Regions from separate parts of the Picosynechococcus sp. NKBG15041c genome, predicted to be linked through region 2. Evidence: riboswitches for the same ligand, from Rfam matches in the RefSeq annotation. Region 2 holds a riboswitch; the other holds the start of a gene.
The links. Region 2 has a riboswitch for cyclic di-AMP ahead of ntrB (nitrate ABC transporter permease). Riboswitches for the same ligand answer to the same signal wherever they lie in the genome.
Positions count from the first base shown of each region.

Region 1: it holds a riboswitch for cyclic di-AMP, as region 2 does, so the genes downstream of both, ACZ45B_RS05395 (SLC13 family permease) here and ntrB (nitrate ABC transporter permease) in region 2, are expected to answer to the same signal.

Region 1 covers NZ_AP040363.1:1,099,406-1,102,754, reverse strand. The annotation lists gene cobA (uroporphyrinogen-III C-methyltransferase) at 1-495, shown strand, start outside; gene ACZ45B_RS05395 (SLC13 family permease) at 523-1,854, opposite strand; cyclic di-AMP (ydaO/yuaA leader) riboswitch at 2,129-2,289, opposite strand; gene ACZ45B_RS05390 (hypothetical protein) at 2,501-3,349, opposite strand, start outside.
Region 2 covers NZ_AP040364.1:46,285-49,633, forward strand. The annotation lists gene ACZ45B_RS13865 (cation:proton antiporter) at 1-1,543, shown strand, start outside; cyclic di-AMP (ydaO/yuaA leader) riboswitch at 1,595-1,758, shown strand; gene ntrB (nitrate ABC transporter permease) at 1,867-2,706, shown strand; gene ACZ45B_RS13875 (CmpA/NrtA family ABC transporter substrate-binding protein) at 2,719-3,349, shown strand, end outside.

The sequences.
Region 1 (3,349 bases), on a different replicon from region 2:
GTGGGGAAAAAAACAGAAAAATTTTTACGGAACCATGGTCTAAAGGCAGATTATATTCCCCCTGATTTTATTGCCGACTCTTTGGTTGAAAACTTCCCGGAATCTCTGCGACATCAAAAAATTCTTTTTCCTCGGGTTGAAACCGGGGGACGCGACATTCTTGTGCAAGAACTCTCACAACAAGGGGCAGAAATTGTCGAAGTACCTGCCTATGAATCCGGTTGTCCTTTTAGGATCCCGCCCCACGTTTGGCAAGCAATCCAGGCTCAGAAGATTGATTTTATAACCTTTGCCAGCTCAAAAACAGTCCGTAATTTTTGGCACTTATTACAACAACAAGGAGGGGATTTTAGGGTTTTAGAAAAAGCTAAAATTGTCTCCGTTGGCCCTCAAACGTCCCAAGTCTGTTTGGAATTATTGCAGCGGGTAGATCTTGAAGCTAAAGAATATACACTCGAGGGCTTAAGGGATGTGATCATTAATCACCAAAAGTAGAAATAAGTGCGTGAATTTGACCTGATTTTAAAGGAAAAAAGTCAGCATATATACAGCTGAGACAGCGAGTTGGGTCGCCGTGATCGGGATACTGTATTTGAGGAATTTGCGAAATGACATTTTCCCTCCATGTAATTCAGCAATACCGGCAGCCACAATATTTGAAGAAGCGCCCAACAATGTACCATTTCCACCGAGAGTTGCCCCGTACATCATGGCGTAAAACAACGGTAATACAACCGGTGGGAATTGGCCAGCAACATTGGGATCTAGAAACTCAGAGCCGAGCAGATCAACATTCACTAAATACTCTTTTAGTAGAGGAATCATCGCGACTACCAAGGGAATATTCGGCACTAAACTTGATAAAATACCGACAACAAAGACAATGAGAATCGAGCCTAAAAGAATATTTTTACCTAAAATAATAGCTAAAACACCAGATATTTGACTAACAACACCTGTTTTTTCTAGCCCTCCGATTAGGACGAAAATAGACATAAAGAAGAGCAGCGTACTCCAGTCCACATCTTTGAGGATATTATTAACCGTGTCAATTTTACTTTGATGAGCCAAAGTTAACGCTAGAGCCGCCCCTAACAAAGCCACCGCTGCCGGCACAATGGGCACAGGCAGAGACTCGCCAATAACAAATAAAAGCAGCACAAAAAAGATCAAGACACCGCCCAATGCTAAAACCCGGGGATGATTAACTTTGGGATTGGGTAGATGACTGAGATCCGTAAAGGTTGTCTGCCAGATGTCTTTAAAAACAAGAGGTAATAATAAAACAACAACAACAATTGCGAGTACACCGCCGAAACTGAGGCGCTGAAGATAGTCCAAAAAACTAAGATTAACCGCATCACCAATGAGATAAGTAGCTGGATCGCCAACAATAGTCAGTAATCCAGCACTATTTGCCACAAAAACCATTAAAGTAAGCAGAGGCACAAAATCAACACCAATTTCTTGGGCAATTGGAGGAATCAGTGGGGCGAGCAGCATAACTGTGGTGGCATTGGGCAAGACGGCACAAATAGGCGCAGTCATTAAAACAATGCCTAGTAAAAGTAATTTGCCACTCCCCTTGGCTGCAATTACCATTTTTGTGGCGATATATTCAAAGATTTTTGTCGGTTCAAAGGCCCGAACCAAGACCATTACCCCAAAAAACAAGGCCAATGTTGCGTAGCTTTGGCTAATATAGCCAACTGCTTCTGTGAGAGTCATCACATGGGCAAAAACAAGCACTAGGGCTCCCAGTAGAGCCGCTGCGGTGAGGTGAATTTTTTCAAAAACAATACTAACAAATACGACAACAAAAGTTGCCAAGGCAATCCAGGCTTCTAAATTCATATTTTCTGTCGAAACTAAATGGTGATTTTAAAATTTTGGCAAAATAAACTATTACCAAACAAAAAATCTAGTGATTTGTCTACAAATGAGTTCGGTTTGCTATTTGTTGTTCTTACTATCTAAAACCTGTCTTTAGAACAGATAACTTAGACAAAACAAACTTAATAAGACTTAAGCAGTATGTTATTGACTAAAAACTTCCATAAATATTCCCATCCATAAATCAAGGGTGTAGAGTGGTGATTGTTTTGATGGGATGACGGATATTTAATATTTCCGTTTCCCTCATTGCCGACGAAGTTAGCTGACGGGCGAGGACTGAGAGATATCCTTTCCAAGAAATTTTGGAATTAGCCCCAAAGTCCTAAAAAATAGGACGGTGGTTCCTCCGTTTTACTCTTTTTGACGTCTGAGTAGCTTAGGCAGAAACGATTTTGTCTCAACCAGGATAGCATATCTATTTATTCAGAGGGTTTTGCGTTGAAAAAGTTAATTTATGGTGTTGTAGTTGTCATTTGAGAAGATTAGGGATTCTTTGCAATGTATAGGAGATTACTTTTTTCTATCGTTATATTGTCTCTGAGGTATTTTTAATCATTGAATGAGTTAAATAGAGAGGCGATCGCCTACTGTTTTTGGCGATTTACTATAACCCCGATGAACGCACTTGGTAGGGAATTTCTTCGATGGGGAGATTTTCTAAGTCCCAATCTGAATAGTGCAATTGGAGACGTCTTTCTCCCGCATATTCAACGATTTTGCCACCATATAAACGGGCGTCTGTGCCTAAACTTTGGATCTTGATATTGCCATTAAATACTGTGGCCCGGGCGAGATAAATCACCAAATCATCGCGGGAGGGGCGGTTCACCGTGGTACTGGCGGTTAAGTGGGCTAAACCCCGTTCATCTAATTCTTGGGCGATCGCCATGGCGGTATTCCGAATGCCCCGAATTGCGACAATATGGGCGGCCACCGCCATCGTAATGTCAATTTTTTTCGTGTCGGTCAGCACGGCATTATGGGCGAGAAAGTGAAAATTTTCTTCCCCCAAATCGTTGCGAATCCGTCGATGGATCGGGTTGTGAGCATTGTAATTGCGGAGCGTGCCAACGATCGCCCCGCAAGCATCCCGGGGCTCGCGCCAGGGGGATTCGCGGGTTTTACCATAAACCTGTTTTCCATCCTGGCGCAGACGGCCCACATGGGTTTTGAGATCGATCGCCACCAAAGAAATCGATTGGGGGTTACCCTCATACACCCGGCGCTTTAGGGATTCATCCAACTCATGGGCAACGGTCACATGGGCAAGGGTCTCCCCGTCATCAATGCCGCCCCCTGCTGGGAAAAAAGCCTCTAATTTTAATTCGCCGATTTCTGAGAGGGTCGCAAAGCGGGAGGCCACCACATCTCGATAGCGCTTCGTCGCTTCTCCCTGGTGGATGCGATCGCCGCAGTTGGTGTAGGCGAGGGTAGTGACCACACTGGGCAAACT
Region 2 (3,349 bases):
GGGCATGGTCTTGGTGGGGATCGTCCTCGGCCCCCAGGTGGGGAATGTGGTTGATGGCAGCGTTCTAACAGCCGCCCCAGAACTAAGGACGATCGCCGTGATGGTGATCTTGATGAAAGCAGGGCTGGGCCTCGACCGTGAAAAACTGGCCCAACAGGGAACAGTGGCCCTGCGCCTGGGGTTTTTACCGGCCACCTGTGAGGCGATCGCCATCATGCTCCTTGCCATGGGCCTATTTCAATTCGACCTAGCCACGGGTCTGTTGCTCGGTTGCGTCCTGGGAGCCGAATCACCAGCGGTAATTGTGCCAGCAATGCTCTGCCTCAAAAGTTTAGGCTGGGGGGTGCAAAAAGGGATTCCCGATGCGATTTTGACGGGGAGCGCCCTTTCCGATGTGCTGTTATTGCTGGTTTTTAGTCTGCTGCTTGCTTTCTTGGGCCAAAGCGGGGCAGCGGGGGTAACCCTACCCGGTGGTTTAAATCTCAGCCTATTACAATTGCTGCCGTTGCAAATTGTGAGCCAAATTTTCCTGGGGGTTATCTGCGGTTGGCTCGCGGCGCGGCTCTTGGTTTCCCTCCTCGCAAAACAAAATTGGACTCAAAGTGCGGTACAGGATGGCTTAATTGCCGCTGGGTTGGCGCTGCTCTTGGTGATCATGGCGGAGCGTTTGCCGATCTTTTCTGGCTATCTGGCGGTGATGGCGGCAGGATTTTTTCTGGTCGAACTAGATGCCCCCTTAGCCCGGCAACTCCGGCGGAGCTTTGATGCCCTTTGGGCGATCGCCCAGATTGTGCTGTTTGTGCTGTTGGGGGCGAGTATTCAGTTAAATGTTTTGGGCAATACTTTTGGACAGGGCTTACTTGTTTTGGGAATAGGGACTTTAGTAGGGCGATCGCTCGGTTGGTACTTGTCTACCCTCGGCAGCAACTGGACATGGCGAGAGCGTTTATTTTTGCTCCCCGGTAACTCCGCTAAGGCCACAGTACAAGCGGCGATCGGTGCTATTCCTCTGACTCAGGGTATTGCTGGCGGTGAAATTATTCTGGCCCTGTCAGCATTGTCAATTTTAGTGACGGCTCCCCTCGGCGCTTGGGCGATTCCCACCTTTGCTCCAAAACTATTGCAAAAGGGCGAAGTGGACCCCACAAAGGTTGCCATTGCCCAAAAAATTGTCCTACTAGCTGCCATTGATAACTCTCCCCTTGCCCGGCCAATCCTCCTAAAAACCGCAGAACTGGCCCGCAGAAGTAACGGGGAAGTGGTCGTTCTCCATGTGATCCGCACCGATGATCCCGAAGGTCTACAACACCTCAAACAACAAACTCGCCGCTACCTTGCGGATATTCGCTATCAATTTATTACGGCCACTGGCCCGGTTCCCGAAGCGATTATTCACACCGCCCAAGCGTACAGAGCCAATGAAATCGTTATGGGTAAACGTCGTTACCAAGCCCTCGATGAAATTTTGATTGGTTCGGTATCCCAGGGGGTTTTAGAAAATAGCTCACTGCCCATTATTCTCATCGAGGGAGGAAAAAATTGATCTTAGGGATATTTACAGATCGCGAAAATAAATGTTAGCTTGTGTGGAAACTGAACAAGTCAGCTTAGTTTAAGGCGATTCTGCCTTGAAGCGGGGGAACCAACCGTCAACCCAACTGGGAAGACACCGGGGCTTATTTTCTGGGATATATAGAAAAGGGACATCTTCCAGTCCTCGCCCGTCAGCTAACCTCGTCAGCATCGGAAGAAGACTGAAGTACGGCGATCGCCTCCTAGGTGTAATCGTGCAGTAAATCAGAATTCCATCACAATGACTATCAGTTACCTGTCATTTCCTTAAACATTGAGGAGGGGTAATTTTGCATGGTTTTATTATCGAGTTTGGCCCGCACAGCCAAAAAGTTTTTGGTCTTACCGGCTCTCCAGGACAAGTACCGAAAAGAAATTGTGCTACCGCTGTATGGTTTTGGGGGCCTACTGCTTCTCTGGTGGGCGATCGCCCTAGTGCGTGGCGAGATGATGCCGACTCCCTGGGAAGCCTTAGTCCGCAACCTTGACTTTATTGTGCATCCCTTTTATCGTCGGGGACCTGGGGATCTGGGCCTCGGCTGGTTACTGTTGGCAAGTTTGCGACGGGTATTGATTGGTTTTTCTTTGGGGGCTTTGGTGGCGATCCCTGTGGGGATCTGGATCGGTTTATCCCGGGAAGCTTGGCTGGCAATTAACCCGATTATCCAAATTCTTAAGCCTGTTTCGCCCCTGGTCTGGCTACCGATCGCCCTTTCAATTTTTAGTGCGGCAGAACCCTCGGCAATCTTTGTGATTTTCATTACTTCCCTGTGGTCAACAATTATCAACACCGCCGAAGGGGTCGCTAATGTACCCAAAGACTACCTTGAAGTGGCCCAGATGCTGGAGATGCCCCGCTGGAAACAGCTACTACAGGTGATTTTGCCCGCCAGCTTGCCCTATATCTTTACGGGCCTGCGGATCAGTATGGGGGTCGCTTGGCTCGTGATCGTCGCGGTAGAAATGCTCACCGGCGGCATTGGTATCGGCTTTTTTGTTTGGGATGAGTGGAACCGCTTAAACGTGAGTTCAGTATTTTTAGCGGTGTTTGTGATTGGCATGACGGGTTTGGTTTTAGATTATGCCCTTGCCTTTCTCCAAACAGCGATCACCCACCGCCCAGCCCGGAATTAAGGAGAAACTTTCATGACGAAATTGAGTAGACGCTCTTTCCTGCTGGGGATGGGGGCGACAGCTTCAGCGATCGCCTATGCCGCCTGTACCCCGACCACAGGCCGTAATCCCCAAGGGTTAACCGAGGCGGCCCTTGCGGTGACACCCCTAATTAAGCCCGAGAGCTTAGAGAAACCCAACCTCACCATCGGCTTTGTGCCTGTCAATGATTGTGCCCCCTTGGCAGTGGCCTGGGCCAAGGGACTTTTCCGCAAGTATGGGCTAAATGTGCAACTCAGCCGGGAAGCAAGTTGGGCTAATTCCCGCGATGGTTTAATTTTTGGCCGTTTAGATGCTTCCCCCGTAGTTTCGGGGGCCGTCACCAATGCACGTCTGAGTGCGGAAGGGGCGATCCCAGTACCGTTGAGCGCCGCTATGACTATCCACCGCCATGGTAATGCCCTCACCATGAACCGCCCCCTCTGGGAGAGTGGTGTGCGGCCCTGGCATGATTATCAAGGCGATTTGACACAATTTGGCCAAGATCTCCAGCGTTTTTGGCAAAAATCACCAAATAATGACCGTTCTTGGGGTATTCCCCTCAGCTCTGCTATCTATGAATATTTCGTGCGCTATCTCGTGGCAGCGGTGGGGATTGATCCTG